3 regions of the Caldalkalibacillus uzonensis genome follow, and region 3 is predicted to be linked to each of the others. Evidence: riboswitches for the same ligand, from Rfam matches in the RefSeq annotation. Region 3 holds a riboswitch; each other region holds the start of a gene.
The links. A riboswitch is a leader RNA that binds a small molecule or an ion and turns the genes downstream of it on or off. The one in region 3 is predicted to bind S-adenosylmethionine.
Positions count from the first base shown of each region.

Region 1: linked by a shared signal. The riboswitch ahead of J2S00_RS13635 (methionine biosynthesis PLP-dependent protein) and the one ahead of J2S00_RS11635 (homoserine dehydrogenase) in region 3 are both predicted to bind S-adenosylmethionine.
Region 2: linked by a shared signal. The riboswitch ahead of J2S00_RS05030 (methionine ABC transporter ATP-binding protein) and the one ahead of J2S00_RS11635 (homoserine dehydrogenase) in region 3 are both predicted to bind S-adenosylmethionine.

Region 1 is NZ_JAUSUQ010000010.1:108,511-116,043, reverse strand. Features, by position in the region: gene J2S00_RS13660 (nitrite/sulfite reductase) at 1-270, opposite strand, end outside; gene cysC (adenylyl-sulfate kinase) at 335-934, opposite strand; gene sat (sulfate adenylyltransferase) at 1,020-2,168, opposite strand; gene J2S00_RS13645 (phosphoadenylyl-sulfate reductase) at 2,250-2,966, opposite strand; gene cysP (sulfate permease) at 2,969-4,051, opposite strand; SAM riboswitch class I at 4,482-4,609, shown strand; gene J2S00_RS13635 (methionine biosynthesis PLP-dependent protein) at 4,710-5,837, shown strand; gene metC (cystathionine beta-lyase) at 5,852-7,039, shown strand; gene J2S00_RS13625 (bifunctional homocysteine S-methyltransferase/methylenetetrahydrofolate reductase) at 7,023-7,533, shown strand, end outside.
Region 2 is NZ_JAUSUQ010000003.1:85,677-93,209, reverse strand. Features, by position in the region: gene J2S00_RS05045 (hypothetical protein) at 1-224, shown strand, start outside; gene sigI (RNA polymerase sigma-I factor) at 356-1,132, shown strand; gene J2S00_RS05035 (anti-sigma factor domain-containing protein) at 1,135-2,523, shown strand; SAM riboswitch class I at 2,650-2,761, shown strand; gene J2S00_RS05030 (methionine ABC transporter ATP-binding protein) at 2,861-3,877, shown strand; gene J2S00_RS05025 (methionine ABC transporter permease) at 3,874-4,551, shown strand; gene J2S00_RS05020 (MetQ/NlpA family ABC transporter substrate-binding protein) at 4,607-5,485, shown strand; gene J2S00_RS05015 (peptidase U32 family protein) at 5,705-6,634, shown strand; gene J2S00_RS05010 (peptidase U32 family protein) at 6,685-7,533, shown strand, end outside.
Region 3 is NZ_JAUSUQ010000008.1:108,477-116,009, forward strand. Features, by position in the region: gene J2S00_RS11620 (efflux RND transporter permease subunit) at 1-1,512, opposite strand, end outside; gene J2S00_RS11625 (efflux RND transporter periplasmic adaptor subunit) at 1,499-2,764, opposite strand; gene J2S00_RS11630 (c-type cytochrome) at 3,031-3,390, opposite strand; gene J2S00_RS11635 (homoserine dehydrogenase) at 3,492-4,832, opposite strand; SAM riboswitch class I at 4,965-5,075, opposite strand; gene mnhG (monovalent cation/H(+) antiporter subunit G) at 5,488-5,862, opposite strand; gene J2S00_RS11645 (Na(+)/H(+) antiporter subunit F1) at 5,840-6,124, opposite strand; gene J2S00_RS11650 (Na+/H+ antiporter subunit E) at 6,126-6,602, opposite strand; gene J2S00_RS11655 (Na+/H+ antiporter subunit D) at 6,610-7,533, opposite strand, start outside.

The sequences.
Region 1 (7,533 bases), on a different contig from region 3:
CCCGATGCCGGCCAACACCTCGGCCTGGGCATAAGTAAGAATACCGGAGGGAATATTAACCCTCATCATGAAATAGCCGTCCTCTTTTGGCCGCTGTAAGTACAAGCCGGCCCACTTGAAATAATCCCATTGATCCTTGGGAATTGAGGCAAAACCTTCTTGGGCATAGCGTTCAATATCATTTAAAATGTCCAGTCCATCTTTTTGGAGTTTCTTTTTCTCCATTTCGTTCAAGTTGGGATCATCTGCCCACACCTTGGTATAAGCCATGATTAATCCTCCTCACCCAAGTTATTTCAACCATCCAATGTTTTTTTAAAAAAATGGCATAAGTTTAGGAGATAATCTGACAATCTTTCAAAAGCCTGAGCAACTGCTCCACGGCTTCCTTCACGGACAGCCGGTCTGTTTCAATGATGATCTCCGGTTGTTCAGGTTCCTCATAAGGCGAACTGATCCCGGTAAACTCAGGGATCTCTCCTGCCCGTGCCTTTTTGTACAACCCTTTAGGATCCCGTTGTTCACATTCGGACAAGGGACATTTGACATACACTTCGATAAACTCCCCGTCTTCCACCAGCGACCTGACCTGCTCCCGGTCAGCCCTATAAGGGGAGATAAAGGCCGTCAAGGCGATGATGCCGGCATCGACAAACAACTTAGCCACTTCACCGATGCGGCGGATATTCTCCACCCGGTCCTGCGGTGAGAAGCCCAGATCCTTGTTTAACCCGTGGCGGATATTATCCCCATCCAGGACATAAGTTCTCACCTGCTGTTCATGCAACGCTTTGGCCAGGGCATTGGCCAGTGTCGATTTTCCTGATCCGGACAAGCCGGTAAACCATATAATACAGCTTTTGTGTCCATTCAAGGCTTGACGGTCCTGCTTGCTGACGCTGGTTTGATGCCAGACGATGCTTTTGTCAGACATGGCTTTCACTTCCTTGCTTCAATATTTCATTCACTGGCATGGCTGTCGGGCCAGTGCAACAGCCATGCTATGACAGACCATACATTTAGGAAGAATATGAGAGCTGTTTCATGCCTTTAATCAAGACCTCCACCACTTCTTTGCGGCTGAATTCCGGCGGCGGTACCTCTCCCTGACTGAGCATCTGACGTACCTTCGTGCCGGACAAGATCAAGCGATGTTCTTCACTATGGGGACATGTTTTGGTGGAGGCCATTCCCCCACACTGATAACAATAGAAACTATGTTCAAAAAACAGGGGTGTAATGCCCAGTTCTGCAGGTGTAAAGTGGTCAAAAATGCGTTGGGCATCATAGGTGCCGTAATAGTTGCCAACCCCAGCATGATCCCGCCCAACAATAAAATGAGTGCAACCGTAATTTTTGCGCACCATGGCGTGAAAAATGGCTTCCCGAGGCCCGGCATAACGCATGGCGGCCGGAAAGACAGCCAAAAAGACACGCTGCTCCGGATAATAATTTTCCAACAGCACTTGGTAACTTTCCATGCGTACATCCGCCGGAATGTCGTCCGCCTTCGTTTCACCCACCAGGGGATTAAGGAACAAACCGTCCACGGTCTCAAGGGCACATTTTTGAATATACTCATGGGCACGATGGACCGGGTTGCGGGTTTGAAACCCAACCACTGTGCGCCAGCCCAGTTCCCTAAACCGGGCACGAGTCTGTTCAGGATCCAGATAAAACTCAGCAAAGCGCTTCTTAGGCGGGCGTTTAACCAGCGTAACCGGTCCTCCCAGATAGACAGGGGGCCGTTCAAACAGTTTTTTTACCCCTGGATGGGCGACATCTGTGGTGCGGTAGACCTGCTTGGCTTCTATCGTTTTATCGGGACGGTACTTCTCCTGCACCTCGATTAATCCATATACCGTCCCCTCATAGGTCAGTTTGACGAGATCGCCTTCCCTAATTGTGCTGGCTGCTTCATCACTGACGGGAAGCGTAATGGGAATGCTCCATACTTCACCGCTGGCCAGGCGCATGTGCTGGATCACTTGCACATAATCATCTGCTCCCATAAACCCTTCCAAGGGACTGTAGGCGCCATTCGCAATCAATTCCAAATCTGACAAAGCAATTGTGTCCAGTTCCACCTGTTTGTTGATGAGAGACAAATCAACATCAGGTTGGTAACGGTTAATTAATCTTCCTCCATGAGGCTGACTGAGACTCATCCTCTCTCCTCCTTTTCCTGCTTTATGTCAAACAAGTGATATACCCGTAAAACAAGCACTCACTCGGACGGCTGACCATGTTTATTGGCTGTGTAACCCGCATTCGGTCTTAGCTGAGTGGGCCCAACGGCCTGCCCGGGAATCAGCCTTTCCTTGCACAGGCAGAGTGCAAGGTTCACAGCCGATGCTGGGATAATCTTGATCATGCAGCGGATTATAGGGAAGGTTAAAGCTTTTAATGTACAGCCACACCTCCTCCCATGTCCAGTGAATGAGGGGACAAACCTTGATCGATTGAAACTTATGATCCAGGTTGACAAACTGGACGTGGGCCCGAGTCGGCGACTGTTCTCGCCGTAGTCCGGACATCCAAGCTTTGACCCCGGTCAACGCTTTTTGCAGAGGGATGATCTTACGTAGCCGGCAGCATTGATCAGGATTATGTAACCACAATTGGTCACCATACTGTTTCTCCTGTTCCTGCAGGGAAAGATCAGGCTGGATCATCTCGATTCGCAATAGGGGATAGCGCTGTTTGACCTCTTCAATCAGACCGTAAGTTTCTTTGAAATGAAGGTGTGTATCTAAGAAAATGACTTTAGCATCGGCTTTGACTTTGCTGATCAAATCGATCAGCACCATGCCTTCTGCCCCGAAGCTGCAGGCGTAAATCAACTCATCACCCCATTGGTCGTAAGCCCACTTGATCACATCCAGGGTGTCTTTTTGCTCCAGCTGCCGGTTAACCTCGGCCAGCTCCTCTTTAGGCAAGGTCGTGTAAGAGAATGTAACACCCATGGTTAAATCCCGCCTCCTTGTTCATGAATCGATTTCTTGTCTTGCCGGATGGTTTTTAATAAACTGAGCGTGCCAAATGTACCTACAAACACACTCAAAACAACAATAACAACATATGGATTAGGCTCCAGGATGATATGAACCAAGGTGTATGAAACCACCAGCGAAAGAATAGGTGACACAATCCACACCTTGATAATTTGAACGATCACATTCTTTTGCCATAAGCGGAAACCATTCTCTGCGGTCCCCACACCCAAAATGGCCGATGTGGTAGCCTGGGTAAGCGGAACTGGGATGCCCAGCAGTGAAGCCAAGACCACCAATGTACCTCCTGTTCCTGACACCACGCTGCCTTGCAGCAGAGAGAGGGAGGTAATCCGTTTGCCGTTGGTCTCCAGTACCCTTCCGCCGAGCAAGACCGCTCCCAGTGCCACGAAGGCCCCACCCAGCCAGATGGCCTGCGTTGCATCCAACAGTCCCGCTCCTACCAAAGGGCCGATGGCATTGGCTACATTATTCATCCCTGCTGAAAAAGCCTCCAGACACCCGGTGAAGATGAGGAGGGCAATAAGAGCTTTGCGCCATTTGCCTCCCTTTTTCAGGTCAGGATAGCGTCTCTCAAACCACAGAATCCCTTTGCCTGATACGTAAGCCACACTGAAGGCAACTACCGGCACAATGATCCAAAACGAGACAATGTAGAGCAGATTGGAGACATACAAGGCCTGAAAGGCAATGCCGACGCCAACGATCGATCCCACAGTCACTTCACTGGTTGACAAAGGAATACCCAGCAGATTGGCGATAAACAGCGTGCTGGTTGCTCCAACCAAAATAATCAGCACAATCGGCACATTGAGGATATCAGTGGGGATAATCCCGCTGCCGATCGTCTTCACCACTTCTCCGCTGCCCAAGACTGCACCCAAAAAGACTGCTAGAGCCACAAGCAGCAAAGCGAGCGTCTTCTGGCGGACCGCTCCCGCACCATACACCGCACCCATGGTGGCCGCTGCTCCGCTGGCCCCAATATTCATGGCAAAAAACAAGGCAATGACAATGGCGATAAAGGTTAACAGCATCGATTTTCACCTTTACCTTTCTTTCGGTTCTATACATGATACGTGCCAACACGGTTAATAACACAATTCACATTAATCAACTATGAATTATGGAATTTTGCTGTTTTAAAGTATCATATATAATCCCTCGCTGTCTGTCAATTCCTAATTTCAGAAAAGAAGTCAAAAACTTGGGGCCGCTGCAAAAGGATAGACATGAGCCTAAAATGCCCTCTGATAAATAGGTTATAAATTTTCACCTAAATCGGTGATCATTTTTGATAGGAAATCACTGAAAAAGCAGATCATTGAACGACACTGTCCCGTGGGCGTCAATTAACCACATTCCGGGATTGCTAAATTTTTTTACATTTTCCTATTGCCAAATCAATAAATTAGTTATATAGTTGTTTTAATAGTCATACATAACTGAATACGAGTGTTGTTCTTTTTCTTATCCAGAGAGGTGGAGGGACTGGCCCTGTGAAACCTCAGCAACCAGCCAGCTTGTATTGCTGGCCAGGTGCTAATTCCAGCAAGTTGAGTCAAGTTGTCTTGATTCAACTTGAAAGATAAGAGGAAGACAAACTAACGGAAACCCGCTTAGTCTTGCCTTCTTCTTATCAGAAGAAGGCTTTTTTATTTCATCAAAGCAGAGCAAAGGTGGGGATGAGCTAAGATGAGCCAATTGAAACTAGAGTCTCAGCTGGTTCAAATCGGAAACCGCAGTGAGAAAGAAACCGGGACGGTATCGGCTCCGGTCTACTTTTCAACCGCCTACCGCCATGCCGGCATTGGCCAGTCTACGGGCTATGATTACTCCCGTACAGGCAATCCGACCCGGGCCATTCTGGAGCAGGCTATAGCTGATTTGGAGGGTGGCGACCGGGGATTTGCCACCAGTTCAGGTATGGCGGCCATTCAGATTATTTTGTCCTTGTTTGGGCAAGGGGACGAGTGGGTCGTTTCCCAGGATCTCTATGGAGGCTCGTACCGCTTGTTTGAAGAAGGCTGGAAGCGCTGGGGGCTGAACTTCCATTATGTTGATCCACGATGTACAGAGGAAATTGAAAAACGAATCACCCCTCGCACCAAAGCTATCTTTATTGAAACACCGACCAATCCGCTTATGCAGGAGACAGATATCAGTGCGGTCAGCCGGGTGGCTAAAAAACATGGCCTGTTACTGATCGTGGACAACACCTTTTACACGCCACTTTTGCAGCAGCCCATCAAACAAGGGGCAGATATCGTCATTCACAGCGCCACCAAATATTTGGGCGGACACAACGATGTGCTGGCCGGACTGATTGTGGCCAAGGGAGAAGCATTATGTGAACGTTTGTTTCATTATCATAACGCCATCGGTGCCACCCTCTCCCCCCTGGACTCCTGGCTGTTGATGCGTGGTATGAAGACACTGGCCTTACGCATGAGACAGCATGAGGCCAATGCCCGGCAGATTGCCGCCTATTTGCAGCAGCATGACTGTGTGACCGATGTGCTGTATCCGGGCCGGGGAGGGATGCTCTCCTTCCGCATCTTAAAAGAAGAATGGGTCAATCCCTTCCTGCAGCACCTTCAATTAATTACCTTTGCTGAAAGCTTGGGAGGGGTAGAAAGTTTCATCACCTATCCCGCCACCCAAACCCACGCCGACATTCCTGAAGAGGTGCGCACGGCATACGGGGTGTGTAACCGCTTGTTGCGTTTCTCCGTGGGTGTGGAGCATGTGGACGATTTGATTGCCGACTTGGAGCAAGCCTTTGCTGCTTTAAAATCTGGGCAAGTGGAACAAGCCAGATGAGGAGGTCAGCCGAGATGAGTGAAGAATTTTGTTTTGAAACCCGCCTGTTGCACAACAAACATAAATGGGATCCCCACACAGGGGCCGTCAGTGTGCCCATTCACCATGCCTCAACTTATCACCAGCCAAATATTGACCGTTTTGGCCGCTATGATTACAGCCGATCGGGCAACCCGACACGGGAAGCACTGGAAGAAACCATTGCTGAACTGGAAGGGGGCACAAGAGGCTTTGCCTTTGCTTCAGGCATGTCCGCCATCTCCACTGCCTTTCTGCTCTTGTCCAAGGGCGATCATGTCCTCATTTGTGAAGATGTATATGGCGGCACCTACCGCATGGTCACCCAGGTGCTCAGCCGCTTTGGCATCGAGTACACCTTTGTGGACATGACCGATTTGGACCAGGTGGCCTCCCATATCCGCAGCAATACGAAAGTGCTGTATGTGGAAACACCTTCTAATCCTTTGCTCAAAATTACGGATATTCAGGCAGTGGCTAAATTGGCTAAAGCGAACGGCTGCCTGACCTTTGTGGACAATACACTGATGACCCCGGCCTTGCAACGGCCCCTGGAACTGGGAGCTGATGTGGTCATTCACAGTGCCACCAAATTTATCGCTGGCCATAGTGATGTGGTCGCCGGACTGGTTGTGGTCAAGGAACCGGCGCTAGCTGAACAGCTGGCTTTTTTACAAAACGCCTTCGGGGCCATCCTGGGCGTGCAGGATGCCTGGCTGGTGCTCAGGGGGCTGAAAACCTTGTCGGTCCGCTTGAAGCAGTCTACAGCTTCCGCCTATGAGATGGCCAAATACTTACAAAAGGTGCCCGAGGTATTGGAGGTCTATTATCCTGGGCTGCCTTACCATCCCGGCTACCCTATACAGATGCTGCAGACGGATGGGGCCGGAGCGGTCCTTTCTTTCCGCCTGACAGACGGTGAGGCTGTCAAAACCTTTGCCCAGCATGTGCAACTTCCGGTCTTTGCCGTCAGCTTAGGGGCAGTGGAATCGATTTTATCCTATCCGGCCAAAATGTCCCATGCCGCCATGCCCAAGGCTGAACGGGAGAAACGGGGTATTACCGACGGTCTGTTGCGCCTTTCCGTCGGCTTGGAAGATGTACACGATTTAATTGATGACTTTGAACGGGCCTTTGCGGCCCTAAGAAAGGAAGGGAGCGTTAACATTGGCTCTACTGGATGATTTAAAAGACGGCTTGCTGATTGCCGACGGTGCCATGGGCACGCTGCTGTATTCGTATGGTGTCGGCCACTGTTATGAAGAGTTGAATATCTCCCAGCCCGAACAAATTCAAAACATTCACCAGGCTTATCTGGAGGCCGGCGCCCAAGTGCTGCAAACCAACACCTATGCCGCCAATTATACAAAACTGTCCCGCTATGGACTGGAAGATGCGGTAAAATCGATCAATCTGCACGCTGTGCGGTTGGCCAAGGAAACGGCTCAGGACCGGGCCTACGTTTTGGGGACCATTGGGGGCATCCGCGGGGCAGGAAAAAAAGCCATCACGCTGGAGGAAATTAAACGCAGCTTCCGCGAACAGCTCTACTGGCTGTTGCATGAGAAGGTAGACGGTCTGTTATTGGAAACCTATTATGATCTGGAAGAGTTAAAAACGGTCTTGCAGATTGCCAGACAGGAAACGACATTGCCCATTATCGCCCAAGTATCTCTGC
Region 2 (7,533 bases), on a different contig from region 3:
ATATCGATATAGAGAAGATAGAAACGCTGTTTACAGATTGTATTGATTTAGCTGGAACCACAGAGGACGTGCTGCGGGAGCAAATCGACCATGCTCTTGATCTATTATCAGTGGCCAAAAGATTAAACGACCAAAAATGGCAGGAAGACTTGATGTACCGCTTAAAAGTTTTAAGCGACCGCTTGCGCCGGGAGCAAACTAAGTCGATGAACTCCACCTTGTAAATCACTGGATTATCCATCATTATTGATAGAGTTGCTGGTTGACCAGCAGCTTTTTTCATCACCTCAACCCTGTAAAAAGCAAATCGCTCAACGAATACTAATATTATTGAGAGGTGAGCACCTTGTTATCTATGATTGTGGGGAAATGGTTAAACAAACAATCAGCGGTTTCTATAGAAGAATCACCAGCCATTGAACAGTTAGTCCAACAAGCTAAAGTTAACATTGACATGCGTAATGAACTGATTAGTCAATATACACCGTTTATGATTAAAGTGGCGTCAAAAGTGTGTAAGCAATACATTGATCGCTCTAGGGATGAATATAGTATAGCCTTGGAAGCGTTCAATGAAGCGATCGAAACTTATGATGAGGAGCAAGGGAGTCATTTTTTGTCATTTGCTGAAATGGTCATTCGTCGCCGGGTCATTGATTATATTCGTAAAGAAACCAGACAGACCCGGGATATTCTGCTTGAACAGGACTCGAAAGATGAAGAGGAACAAGTGGAGAGTTTGGCTCAAATCAACGCCTCTATATCCCAATATAAGGAAGAAATGGATAGAGAAAGAAGAAGAGAGGAGATTCAGGAGTACCAACTGTTTCTAAAAAAGTTTGATATTACTTTTTCCGATTTGGTTGAATGCTGCCCAAAACACATAGATGCCAGAGAAAATGCCAAACAGATTGCCAAAATCTTAGCTAGTAAACCTGAACTTGCTAACTATTTACTGGAGAAGAAACAGCTTCCTTTAAAACATTTGCTCAAATTTGTCAATTGCAGTCGTAAAACTGTGGAGAGAAACCGAAAATATATTATAGCGATGGCCTTGATCTATATTGGCCAGTTTGAATGCTTGCGCTCTTATATTGAACCTGAACAAGTCCAAGGGAGAAAGGGGGGATAAGAATGGCAAAAGGCATTGTTCTAGAGATTAAAGAAACTGAAGCCATTGTTATGACGAATGAAGGGACTTTCCATGCTATACGGAAACGGAAAGAGGAACGGATACAAATTGGGGATGAAGTTGAGTTACCGGCTAGTGAAATGGTGGATAGGCCTATAAAGAGGCGATTCCACATTCCAACAATTGCTTTGGTGGCCTCATGTCTCATCTTATTTTTAACCCTGATCGGTTATATGGCCCTTGGGCCGGACCATACGGCTGTAGCCTATGTGCATCTTGATCTTAATCCCAGTGTGGAAATGAGTGTCAACAAGTCCATGGAAGTACTAACGTTGAAAGGGCTTAACCCAGAAGGCCAGCGCCTGGTAGAGTACATGGAAGACTGGTCCCATCGTTCCTTGCATAACGTTATTGTCAATATGTTAATCATGGCCCAAGATCAAGGCTATTTGCAAGATGTGACCGATGTACTGGTCACCACATCTGCTGTGGGAGACCGGGATATCCTTGATTATGAACCACAAATTGTAACGGCACTGCTAGAAGCAGAGGCCCAATTAATTCAGTCTGACAGTTTCTATATGGGCCCCAGTATCAGAGAAGAACAGTTCAATGAGAAAGAGATTGAACTAACATCTGTATCTGCTAGTAACAACGACAGTCAATCGGATCAATCTTATCAGGGACGCTATCTTATTTTTTACCAAGTGAACACCAATCAAGATATTCGCCGCAAAGCACAAGATGTAGGTCTGTCCCCTGGAAAGTATATGATCTATCTTTATGCTTTAGAACAGAAACTAGATCTAGATCTTGAAGACATTCAAGAACGTTCCGTTTCAGAGTTGGCGAGGGATTTAGGAGGACTTGGCCAGGTATTATCCCGTTCATTATCGGAAGCCGAGCCACAAGGTGAGAGCAACAAACAGACGGAGCAACCACAGCCACACACCAATGGCCAGAACAAACCTCAAAAAAACAATTTTGCTCCAGACAATACCTTGCCTGAAAAAATGAATGATCAGGATGCTCCTGGCGGTAAGGAAGAAATAGAAGAGGAAGAGTTGGAAAGGAAGGAGAGTATTTCTTCCCGGGGTAATGGGGAGCTTGTTTCTGCCCATTTGTCTAAAAAGAGGAACGAGTTTCCCCCTAATGGTCAAGATAAGATGATGTTAAGGCCAGTCCAGTCTGATCGCGCAAACTCTGAATCACGCAGTGAAAAAAAGAACGATGACAAACCGAAAGAGAGAAAACAACCTGGCCAAATAAAGGAGCAGCACAACAAGGAGAAAAGCGACATCAAAAAGAAAAATAATATATTTCAGCAACCCTCCACAAAGGAACCCCGTTCCGCAGTGGAGGCTAATTATTTATTTTGCGCACAGATCTGAAAATACAATCTTTTATTTTGGCTGTTTACAAGTCTGGGATATGGTGATATAGTACTTACTCAGAAGTCGATACACATCGACTTGTTAAGTAAAACAGGATGAAAACCATCATATAATCAAGTGACACTCTTATCCAGAGAGGTGGAGGGACTGGCCCGATGAAACCCGGCAACCGCCAGATAATAGTCTGGAAAGGTGCCAATTCCTGCGAAGATGTCATATCTTCGAGAGATGAGAGGATGAAGTGGTACACGACATCCTTTCTGCATCTCAGAAAGGATTTTTTATTTGATTACATCTTTTTGCTCCTTTAAAGGGGTTGAAAGCAGGTGGATTTATGATCGAGATTCAAAATATCGTCAAACGCTTTAAATCTAAAAAGCAGGATATTACAGCTGTGGATCACGTCTCCCTCTCCATCAAAAAGGGTGAGATTTTCGGTGTGATTGGCTACAGTGGTGCAGGTAAAAGCACTTTGATCCGCATGATTAACCTGCTGGAAGCACCAACAGAAGGAAAAGTCATCCTGGACGGCACCGACTTAAGCACTTTGTCCACCAGACAGTTGCGCCAAAAAAGGCAAAAAATTGGTATGATTTTTCAACATTTTAATCTGCTCTGGTCCCGCACTGTGAAAGAGAATATAATGTTTCCCCTGGAAATTGCGGGGGTGCCCAAAGCGCAGAGGGAACAACGGGCCAAGGAGCTGATTAATCTGGTCGGCTTGGATGGCAAAGAAGATCAATATCCTTCCCAACTGAGTGGTGGGCAGAAGCAGCGCGTGGGTATTGCCCGTGCGTTGGCCAATGAACCCCATGTGTTGCTGTGTGACGAAGCAACATCCGCTTTGGACCCAAAAACGACCGATTCGATTTTAGATCTGTTAAAGGAGATTAACCGCCGTCTGGGTTTAACGATTGTGTTGATTACCCATGAAATGCATGTTATCCGCAAAATATGTGACCGGGTGGCTGTGATGGAGGCGGGCCGTGTGGTTGAGTTGGGGGATGTCACTGATATTTTCCACCACCCCCAGCAAGAGATCACCAAGCAGTTTGTGAAGCAGGTGACAGAATCGGATGAGGCTCTGTCTGCTTCAGCGGAAAGGCATGTCCATAACGGCTGGGTTTTAGAGTGCCGCTTTATGGGAGAGGCAGCCGGGAAACCGGTCATCAGTCAGCTCATCCGTCAGTTTGAAATAGAAGTCAACATTTTACAGGGTAAAATCAGCCGGCTAAAAGATGCGTCCTACGGCACACTGTATATTCAGGTTACAGGCGACGAGGCTGAAGTGAACCGGGCGATTGATCACCTCAAGGTCCAAGGGGTTGAAGTGGAGGTGCTCTTGTCATGATGGAGGTATGGGAGGTGCTGTTCCCCCATGTTTATCTTGATGAGTTATGGGCTGCCACTTATGAAACCATATATATGACAGTGGTCTCACTGTTTTTTACAGCGCTGTTAGGTATTCCTTTGGGTGTGTTATTGTATATGACGGCCAAAGGGAACCCGTGGGAAAATCAGTGGTTTTATCGTGTCACGGGAACCATTGTCAATATTTTTCGCTCCATTCCGTTTATCATCCTGATTATTTTACTGATTCCCTATGTACGGATGATCTTCGGTGTGGGTTATGGTATGAGCGCTGCCATACCAGCACTGATTATAGGAGCAGCTCCCTTCTACGCCCGCCTGGTGGAAATTGCCTTTAGGGAAATTCCCAAAGGGGTTGTGGAAGCGGCACAGGCGATGGGGGCTGGCAACAGGCATATTATTTTTAAAGTGCTGCTCCCTGAAGCCAAACCTGCTCTGGTGTCTGGTTTAACCGTCACTGGCATTGCCTTAATCGGCTATACGGCTATGGCTGGTGTGGTCGGTGCCGGCGGCCTGGGTTATTACGCCTACCGTATGGGCTTCCAGATGAACTATGAAGATGTAACACTGGTGGCAACCATCGCTATTATTATCATCGTGCAAGTATTTCAAATGGTTGGGGACCTTATTGTCAAAGCTCTTGACAAACGGTAAGGTTGACCATACATCACTAACACAATAAATTGTGCATTAAAAGGGGTGTAGAGAGATGAAAAAACTATTATTGCTATCTTTAGTCTTTGTTTTAGCCTTGGGCTTGGCTGCCTGTGGTGAGGCAGGTGATCAGGCAGAAGAGGTTGCACCTGAAGAGACTCAGGAAGAAACCACACAGGAAGAGGGCCAGGAAGAGGCTGCGGTTGAAGGGGGCAAACTGGTTGTGGGAGCAACTCAGGTTCCCCATGCTGAAATACTGAATGAAGTGGTCAAACCGCTGTTGGATGAGGAAGGCATTGAATTGCAAGTGGAAGTTTTTAGTGACTATGTATTGCCTAATCAATATTTAGCTGAAGGTGACCTGGATGCCAACTTCTTCCAACACATTCCTTATCTTGAGAGCCAAAATGAACAACATGGCTATGACCTGGTGGTTGTAACTGGGGTACACATTGAACCGATGGGTGGTTACTCTGTCAAATACGATTCCATTGAGGAACTGCCTGAAAGAGCTAAAATTTTCCATCCTGATTCCGTTTCAGAGGTGGGCCGCATTCTAAAGTTGCTTGAATCCCATAATCTGATCAAGCTGGCCGATGATGTTGGCTTCTATGGCACGGTTCGGGATATTGAAGAAAATCCTCATAACTTCCAATTTGAGGGCATGGAAGCAGCCACGGTGGCCCAGGTTTATGAAGATGCAGATCTGGCCATTATTAACACGAACTATGCTTTGCAAGTTGGTTTAACACCGGCTGAGGATGCCCTGATTTTGGAAAGCCCTGAGGACAATCCGTATGTGAATGTATTGGCCACTGTCAAAGAAAGAGAAAATGATCCTTTAATCCAAAAACTGGCTGAAGCGCTTAACTCTGAAGAGGTGCGCCAGTTTATTGAGGAACGTTACGAAGGTAATGTGCTGGTGGCTTTCTAAGTACCATATTTACGAAATGTAGTTTATATAGTAGATAAAGTTTGATAGCAGCAGATGAAATTGATTAGCAAAGGAAAATGGCAGCCTAACCGCTGTCATTTTCTTTTGTAGACATGGAACAGGTAAGGGAACCAAAATTATGCAAGTGTGATCCTTTTCATAGCCATTATCTTTTTTGCCCTGTCTGTAGTATAATGTGTACGTCAGAGGTGATGATGAATGAAAAAGAAACCTGAACTTTTGGTCACAGCCAAAAGTGTCGCCGAAGTGGAATGGCTTGTTGATGCTGGAGCCGATGCTGTATACATTGGCCACCAATACTACGGTCTGAGAGTAGCCGGGGATTTTGAACTGCCTCAGATTGAACAGGCAGTCCAAGTGGCCCATGACCGGCAAGCTAAAGTGTATGTGGCTGTCAATGCTTTGTTCCATAACGACCGTCTGAAAACATTGCCAGATTATCTTAAAAGCTTGGAAGAAGCTGGTGTTGATGGTATTGTATTCGGTGATCCGGCGGTTTTGATGACGGTGTGGGAGATTGGGTCAACAATGCCCTTGCATTGGAACACGGAAACCACTTCCACCAACTATGAGACAGTGCACTACTGGGCCAAAAAAGGAGCCTCAAGAGCCATTGTGGCCCGGGAGTTGTCTCTGGAAAATGTGCTAGAAATTAAAAAACAAGTGGATATTGAGATTCAGGCCCAGATCCATGGCATGACCTGCATTTTCCATTCTGCACGCCGGCTGGTACGCAACTACTTGAACCATATTGGAGAAGAACGTGTTTCCACTATGCCAGAAGCCAACTTGTATCTGAAAGAGAAGAAAGAAGAAGAAACGCACTATCCTGTGTTTGAAGATATCAACGGCACACACATTATGAGCAATGAGGATATTTGCATGCTGGAGCATCTGCCAGCCTTCATTGACGGTCGGATTGACAGCCTGAAGATAGAGGGCATGTACAAGACAACGGAATACCTGGAGCAAGTGACCCGCATTTACCGTCAGGCGATTGATGTGTATCTGCAGGACGCTGATGCTTTTCAAGCCAAGCTGGGCGGCTGGCTGGAGGAGATCAAGCAGATTCAGCCTCCTGAGCGCCGTTTGGGCACAGGTTTTTATTTTAAGGAACAGATCTATTAAAATGAAGGAAAAATAATGTGCCTTCCTTAGCACAGAAAGGAGTGGATCGTATGGCGACCGAAGCACAAGTGGAGACATGCGCCACAGGGCAGGCCAATGTTTCTTTGAAAAAGCCTGAACTATTGGCCCCGGCAGGCAACTTGGAGAAACTGCAGTTTGCTGTCAGATACGGCGCTGATGCCGTGTATATTGGCGGCCAGCAGTATGGCCTCAGGGCCAAAGCAGGCAACTTCAGCTTTGAAGATATGGCTAAAGGGGTTGACTTTGCCTCCCGATACGGAGCCAAAGTGTATGTTGCCGCCAACATTATTGCCCATAATGAAGATTTGCAAGGGGTTAAAGACTACTTTAAAAAATTACATGACATTGGCATTGACGCCTGTATTGTAGCTGACCCCGCCTTGATCGAACTAGGACGTGACGCTGCCCCCGATTTGGAGATGCACATCAGCACCCAAGCTTCCATTACCAACTGGAAGGCAGTGCAGTTCTGGGCCCAGGAAGGGATTCCCCGTGTGGTCCTGGCCCGGGAGGTGTCCCTGGAGGAAATCAGGGAGATTAAACGCAACGTGGATATTGAGATTGAAGCTTTCATTCACGGGGCAATGTGTATCTCCTATTCCGGACGCTGTGTCCTGTCCAATCATATGACAGCTCGCGATGCGAACCGTGGCGGCTGCGCCCAGTCATGCCGCTGGCCTTATGAGTTATATGGCGACAAGCGGATAAGTGTGGATCATGATCCGTTTACCATGAGTTCCAAAGATTTAAGCATGGTGGAGCATCTGCCTTTACTGATTGACGCCGGGGTAGACAGCCTGAAAATTGAAGGACGGATGAAAAGTATCCATTATATAGCCACGGTGTGCAATGTGTACCGTCAAATCATCGACTCTTAC
Region 3 (7,533 bases):
ACCTAAGCGGGAGCAGAAGCCTTTAGTTTCAGCCCTGTTTTGTTTGGGCATCAGCCGGCTGGCCAGCATAGGCACCAGTGTTAAAGCCACAATGAGAGAAGCCAAGAGAGTAAAAGCAACAGTAATGGCCAATGGGAAAAAGATTTCCGCTGCCAAACCGGTGGTAAATACAATCGGCAAAAAGACAACCACACTGGTTAAAGTGGAGGCAATCACTGCGCTGCCAATCTCTTTGGCCCCCTGCTTGGCTGCTTCCACAGGACGATAGCCCCGTTCCCGGTATTTGTAGATGTTTTCCAAAATGACTATAGAGCTGTCCACCATCAACCCAATCCCTAAGGCTAAACCGCCCATGGTCAAGATATTCAGGGTTTGACCTGAAAAGTAAATCAGGGTGAAGGCGGAAATAAGGGCAATGGGAATAGAAGCAGCGATAACCACTGTACTGCGGATACTGCGCAGAAAGACCAACAAAATCAGGATGGCCATACTCCCGCCCAGCACCATGTTACGCGCCACGTTGTTGATTGACTCCTGGATAAACTGGGAGGTGTCCATAATAGTGTTCACTTGGACAAAGGAGGGCAACTCTGCCTCTAGGGCTTCTAACTCCCTGCTGACCGCCCTGGCCACAGCCACTGTGTTGGCATCCGATTGTTTGGTAATATTTAAACTAAGTGTTGGTTCGCCATTGACAAAGGCATATGATTGGGAGGGCGCCAGGGTATCTTTAACTTCAGCCACATCACCCAGCTTGATGCTCTCTCCTGTGGGCAAAGGAATGGGGAGTTGGCGCACATCCTCACTATCCTTAAGTTCCCCTGTCACCCGGAGGGACATCTCCTGCTGTCCCCGGGGCAGTGTGCCAGCTGAAGTGCTGATGTTATCTGCCCCCAGCAACTGGACAATGTTCATCATACTTAATTGATAGGCGGCCAAGCGCTGGGGAGCAACTTCCACATGAATTTCCCGGGGTGTTTGCCCGATGAGACTGACCTGTGCCACGCCGGGCAGGCGTTCGAGACGGGGAATCACGGTTTGCTCAGCCAGATGGGTCAGTTGATCTTCAGCAACGGTACCGGATAAACTTAATTGCATAATGGGAAAGGCATTGGGATCGAAGCGGAACAGTGCCGGATCATCGGCCCCGTCGGGCAAGGCTTGCCGCACCAAATCCAGTCTGTCCCGGATCTCCAGCATAGCTTGATCCATATTGGTGCCAAAATCGTAAATTAAGATAATGACCGACTGGTTGGGTACAGACAGGGATTGAATGCTGTCTAGTCCCTCCACAGTGCTCAAGCCTCCCTCAAGGGGGCGGGTGACAAGAGATTCTACTTCTTGAGGGGCAGCACCGGAATAGGACGTCATCACCACTGCTACAGGCAGGTTAATGTCTGGCAGAAGATCAATAGCCAGGTTGGTTAAGGATATGGCTCCAAGAATCATGACGGCCAGGACAATGATCACAACGCCCACCGGGCGTTGGACAGATATATTAGTCAGCTTCATCGATTGTACGCTCCTTACGTATGTTCACTTGTGCGCCATCATACAGGCTGAATTGTCCCTGAATGACGATCTGCTCACCTTCTTCCAACCCGGATTGTACAACGATCCATTGGGCTGTCTCCTCACCGGGTGTAATAGCCCGTTGCTTGGCTACACCGTCTTCCACGACATAGACATAATAAGTATCGTTTTGGCGAAGAACGGCATCTATGGGAACCAGGAGCCGGGCTTTATCCTCCGCCAAATCAAGTTCGATTTGAGCAATCATGCCAGGGACTATTCCCTCTGGAATCTCCTCCCATTCCACCTCAAGGGGGTAGGAGCGGGATTGCTGGCCGGGAATCGGGCTGATATATCTAATCTGTCCGACTGAGCGGCTTCCCGCCGCATTAACGGTAATATCCACTTCTTGTCCCACCTGCACCCACTTCAGCTGAGCTTCACTCACTGTGGCCCGTATAAATGGCTGTGACACATCCACAACGTTCATAAGTGCCATCTGGGGTGAAACCGTTTGTCCCACAAATACGGCGAGATCGGTCACTTGGCCGCTGATTGGTGCGATAATACGCAACTGTTGCCGTTGCTGCTCAGCCATTTTCACGCCTATCTCTGCTTGATGGACAGCAGCTTCGGCAGCCTGAACCGATTCAGTTCCTTTGGCTTGCTCCAGGGCCAGCTCAGCTGCTTTGACTGCCATTTCAGCCTGCTGGATCTCCATTTCCCGTTGGGCTGTGTTCATTTCCAAGAGGGGGCGCAAAGCTTCAGTCAGCTCATTCTCTTCATCAATATCCAAACTAAGATTCTCACTTTGATCAGACTGGGCCAGTTCATAGGATCGCCGGGCTTGTGCCAACTGTTGTTCAGCCTGACGGATTCCTTGCTCTCTCATCGCTTTGGCACTGGCCAGCTGGGCTTCAGCCGCTTGAAGGCCAGCCTGGGCTTGTTCCACGCTTAGTTCTATATCCTGGGAGGCCAATTCAACCAGAAGCTGTCCTGCTTCAACAAGATCCCCATTGTTGACGTGCACTTTTTTCACCTCCCCGGGCAGGGATGGAAATACAGCAGCTTGCTCGCTGGCCATCACCGTGCCCGAAATGGTGACCGTTTGTTCCACAGTGCCTTCGGTAACGGTCAGAACATCAACAGGATAACGCTCTTCGGCCGCTGGCTCTTCTGGTGCTGTCGTATTGCAGCCGCTCAAAACAATGACAAGCAAAATGACAAGTGGCAATAAACAGGTTTTCCACATCTTCCTTTAACCTCCCCTTATGTTCGCTGCTGGGCGCGATAAAAGTAAGAATAAAAAGTCACGATAACAGTATAAATTCTGACTGACGGGTCAGTCAATAAAGTAAAGTGTGACAAATTGATGACAACCGCCAGTGGTGGACCTTCCTGGCAAACACACTGCCCAGGAGAGGGAGCGGATATGGCAAAGCCTGAAGTGCACTTAAAAAGCACTTCAGGCTTTGCCGCTTCTTGCCCGGTTCAGAGGACCAGCTGCTTGACGGGAAGCTAGTCCAAGGTAAGCAGATAAGCGATGACAGCTTCTTCTTGTCCACCGGCCGTTCCACCGGGCATGGCCCCTATCCCGTTGACCAAAATGTCATGCAGTTGATCAGGGGTGTACTTTGCGGACAATCCATGTAAGGCAGGGCCCATGCCGCCTTCAAGATTCTCACCATGGCAGGAAATACAGTTTTTTTGTACCACGGCTTCCCCTTCAGCAATTAATTGGGCGTCAGCCTCATCTGGTGCTGTTTCCTCTTCGGTCATGTCGTCGTCCGGTGGTGCCTCATCGGCTGGTCCGCACCCACCCACCAACAAAAAAGTAAGCACTGTGCATAACAGCATCCCTCGTTTAAGAAACTTCATCTATGTCTCCTCACTTTCTACAAAGAGGTCAGTCAACGTTAGTATTTGTCACTTTTATTATAAAATACGTGGTTGATGGGAAGAGGCAGCAGTTGTAAGTGCTAGGCATAAGCAGGATGGCTGCCTACATACCGCAGTGCACTTCTAAGCCTGCTGCTAAGGGTAGAGGACTGCCAATCATCTTCATTGATGAGAACCGGGTAAAGGGTTGCTTCTTGACAGAGACTGATCGCTTCCCGCCAGTTGGGATTCAGTTTTAAAAGCCCTGTGCCAAGCTGCTCTGTTTCTTCACAGTACAGCCATTCTCCTTGACAGTTTTTGATCAATCTCTCCAGCCCCTGCTGTCCTTTCGACTGCCGCCAAAAAGCGATAATGTAATCGCTTGTATTGTGCAGGGAGGGCTGATTCTCATCGGCTCTGTTACTTTGCTGTGCATCATTTTCCTCGAAAGGGATCAGAGAGACATTATTGGATGGAACATATCCGGCTTTAAACTGGCGGTGACAGAAGACTAAGTCTTCAAGCATGGCACTCGCTGTTGGCTTCTTGCCTGCTCCAGGTCCTTGGAAGACCAACTGGCCCACCAAATCACCCGTGACCATGATGGCATTTGTTACCCCATTCACTTGGGACAACGGATGTTCAGCAGGTAAAAAGACAGGTTCAACCCGACCTTCAACCCCTCGTGCCGTTTTTGTCAGAAGCGCAGCCAGCTTCAGGGTCAAGCCCAATTGCCCGGCCACTTCCATATGCCAGGGTTCAACTCCGGTAATGCCCCGGCATGTTAAAGTGGCACTGTACTCCCAAGTTCCCGTAACATAATAGGCTAAAATTTGCAGCTTATATAAAGCATCCCATCCCTCAATGTCTGCGGTGGGGTCAGCTTCGGCATACCCTAATGCTTGTGCCTCATGCAAAACGTCACTGAAAGGCTTCCCTTCCTGACTCATCTTGGTCAGGATATAGTTGGTTGTTCCATTAAGGATACCTTGGAGTTGTGAGATTTGATTAAACAGCAAAGAAGTTTTCAAAGCAGACAAAATGGGAATGCCGCCGGCCACACTGGCCTCATAACTGAGGTAGGTCCCGGCTTGCCTGGCGATCTGTTCCAAGCGATGTCCCCGTTTGGCAATCAGCTCCTTGTTGGCCGAGATGACAGGAATGCTGTTTTCTAATAGGTAAGAGACATAAAAGTAAGCGGGATCCACCCCCACAATGGCCTCAAATACCACATCAGGTTTACAGGCGACAAATGACTTAAAATCTGTCACCAGCAGTTCCCGGGGGACATGAGGACGTTCCTTACGGCTGTTTTTGATAAGAATGCTGACTACTTCTACCTCATCACCCAGCAGCCGTGTCAGCCTTTCTTTTTCGGTGGAAATGGCTTCATAGACACCGCTACCCACTGTACCTAATCCCAACAATCCGATCCGCAGCATCAACATATTCCCCTTTCGTTTGCCATTAAGGTCTTCTGCTCAACAGAACCTATTCTCAAGTTCACTACAAACACGATAAATGAAAAACCCCCTTCTTGAGGAAGGGGGTGCATATACTTACAAGCATCCTTCCTCTTATCTCTCGAAGATGGAACCATCTTCGCAGGAATTGGCACCTTTCCAGCCTAAGCTGGCGGTTGCCGGGCTTCATTGGGCCAGTCCCTCCGCCTCTCTTGATAAGAGTGATGACACAAGCTATTCAAATAATCAACATTGCTAATCTTTGGTATTATCTTAAGTGAAATGCCTCTCATTGTCAATCATTATCTGTCCCTTATTTTCTTTTTCAATTTATTCGTGATTATAACCAAAAGCAAGCCGATAATGGCCGCACATACTTCAAGCATGATCACTCCCCCTCAACCAAACTTTTAAATATTTAAAAAGTTTCCTTACACCAATTTTTTTGCTGTTATACAATATGCTGAAAAGTAACAAGGAGGTTCAATCCATCAGTGATTTTGAGTCACTGTGAAAGAGTCTAATCTGTTGTCTGAAGCTGGTGTGTTGTTCGTTAAATGAAAAAACGTGCCCGGGTGTAAAAGGGCACGTAATCACTCGTTGTTTGGTTTCATTTGGAGAATTCAATTGGCTGTTATTTGTTTGAATGCAGCTCCTGATTTTGAGTGTAGTATTGCTTAAGATCATCTTGCACTGATTTTTCCCATAATGGAACTTGAATGTGATAGGCGGCCCGGCAAATCAGATGGCCGGCCACTGGTGCCGTAACAAAGACGAAAACAATACCGAGTAAGAGCCCTGCACTAAAGATGCCTTTGACCCACCAAAAATAGAGGAAAGCCCCGGTCAAAATACACAGGACACCAAGAGTGGAACTTTTGGTGGCAGCATGAGAACGTGTGTATACATCAGGAAGTCTAATCATGCCAATGGCACTTAATAAACTTAAAACCGCACCCAAAAGCAAAAGCAAACCGACAATTCCTTTACTGATCTCGACGACGCTCAATGACAACCCCTCTTTCTAAAAACTTGGCATAGGAAATTGTACCAATAAAGGCCAATATGCCGATCAACAAAATAATTTCCAGGAATGCCTGTGTTTCCAGCATCATGGAGATAATAGCCACCATGCCGATAATGTTGATGCCAATGGTGTCGACAGCAATGATGCGGTCGGGCATGGACGGGCCTCTAATCACACGGTAAAGTGATATAAGAATTGAAGCTGCGATGATCATGAGGGCAGTCATGAGGAGATAAGCAAACATGTTATCTGCTCACCTCCATAATGGCCTGCTCAAAGGAGTCCTTAATTTGGGCAATGGTTTGTTCGGCGTCAGGAATATCTATGGCGTGAATGTATAATATACTTTTGTCCGGGGTGACGCTGACGGTTAATGTTCCCGGTGTCAGCGAAATCAAACAGGCCAAAGTTGTAATTTCCCAGTCAGATTTTAATTGTGTTTCAAAGGCAAAGATCCCGGGACGAATATCCAGATCAGGTTTTATGATTTGCTTGATGACACTAATGCTAGAGAGGATAAGCTCTTTTAAGAACAGCAGCAGCAGCTTGACAACGGCCACAATTTTCTGGCCATAGAACGAATAGGGCAGAAACCGTCTTAAGGCAAAGATGAGTAGAAACCCAAGCACATAACCAATGGAAAATGTGACCAAATCCCAACTGTTATTTAACAAAACCCAGATAAGGGCCAGGATAAGGTTAAGCAAAATTTGAAAAGGCATGATCCATCTACTCCTTTAGCACGGCCTGAATATATAACTCGGGGTTAAGCAATGTTTCGGTTGCAATCTGAATGTAAGGAATTACCCATTCCGCCCCCAGTCCCAGCCCAACGGCCAGGGCAACCAGAAAGCCACAGGGAACAAGGTGACGGGTGATAGAGCCATTCCCTTGGGCTTGATGATTCTTTTCTTCTCCCCAGAAACCGTTCATAAAGATTTTCAGCATGGAATACAAAACCAGCAAGCTTGTCCCCAGACTGACAGCTACCAGCCAATACAAACCTTGCTCCAGGCCTCCCTGAATCAGCAACAGTTTCCCGATAAAGCCGCTTAAAGGAGGAATGCCTGCCAGAGCAAGAGCACCAATGAAAAACATCCAGCCTAGAACCGGATAACGCTTGATCAAACCGCCCATTTTGCGCAATTGACCGGTACCTGCCACGGCAATCATGGAACCCCCCAACAGGAAGAGAAGCGCTTTGATGATCATGTCATGAAGCAGATAATAGATGGCACCGGATAGGGCGGTAGAGGATGATACGGCCAGTCCAAATACAATAAAGCCCACGGCGACCACAATGTTATAGGCCAGAATTTTTCTTACATCCCAGTGTGCCACAGCCCCAAGGACACCCAGCACCATGGTTAGTCCGGCCAGCCAGGCCAGCAGTTGATGTGTCACTTCAGGCTGATGATAAAAAATCAGTGTAAAGGAGCGGAACAAAGCATAGATCCCCACTTTGGTTAACAGTCCCCCAAAAAGAGCCGCAATGGGTGCAGGGGGAGCACTGTAGGAACCGGGCAGCCAGTAATAGAGAAACAAAGCTGATTTCAAACTGAAAACAATCATGAATAAGATGGCTATAACGGTCACAATGCCTTCTTGTCCTACTGCAGCCACTCTGAGCGATAAATCAGCCATGTTTAAAGT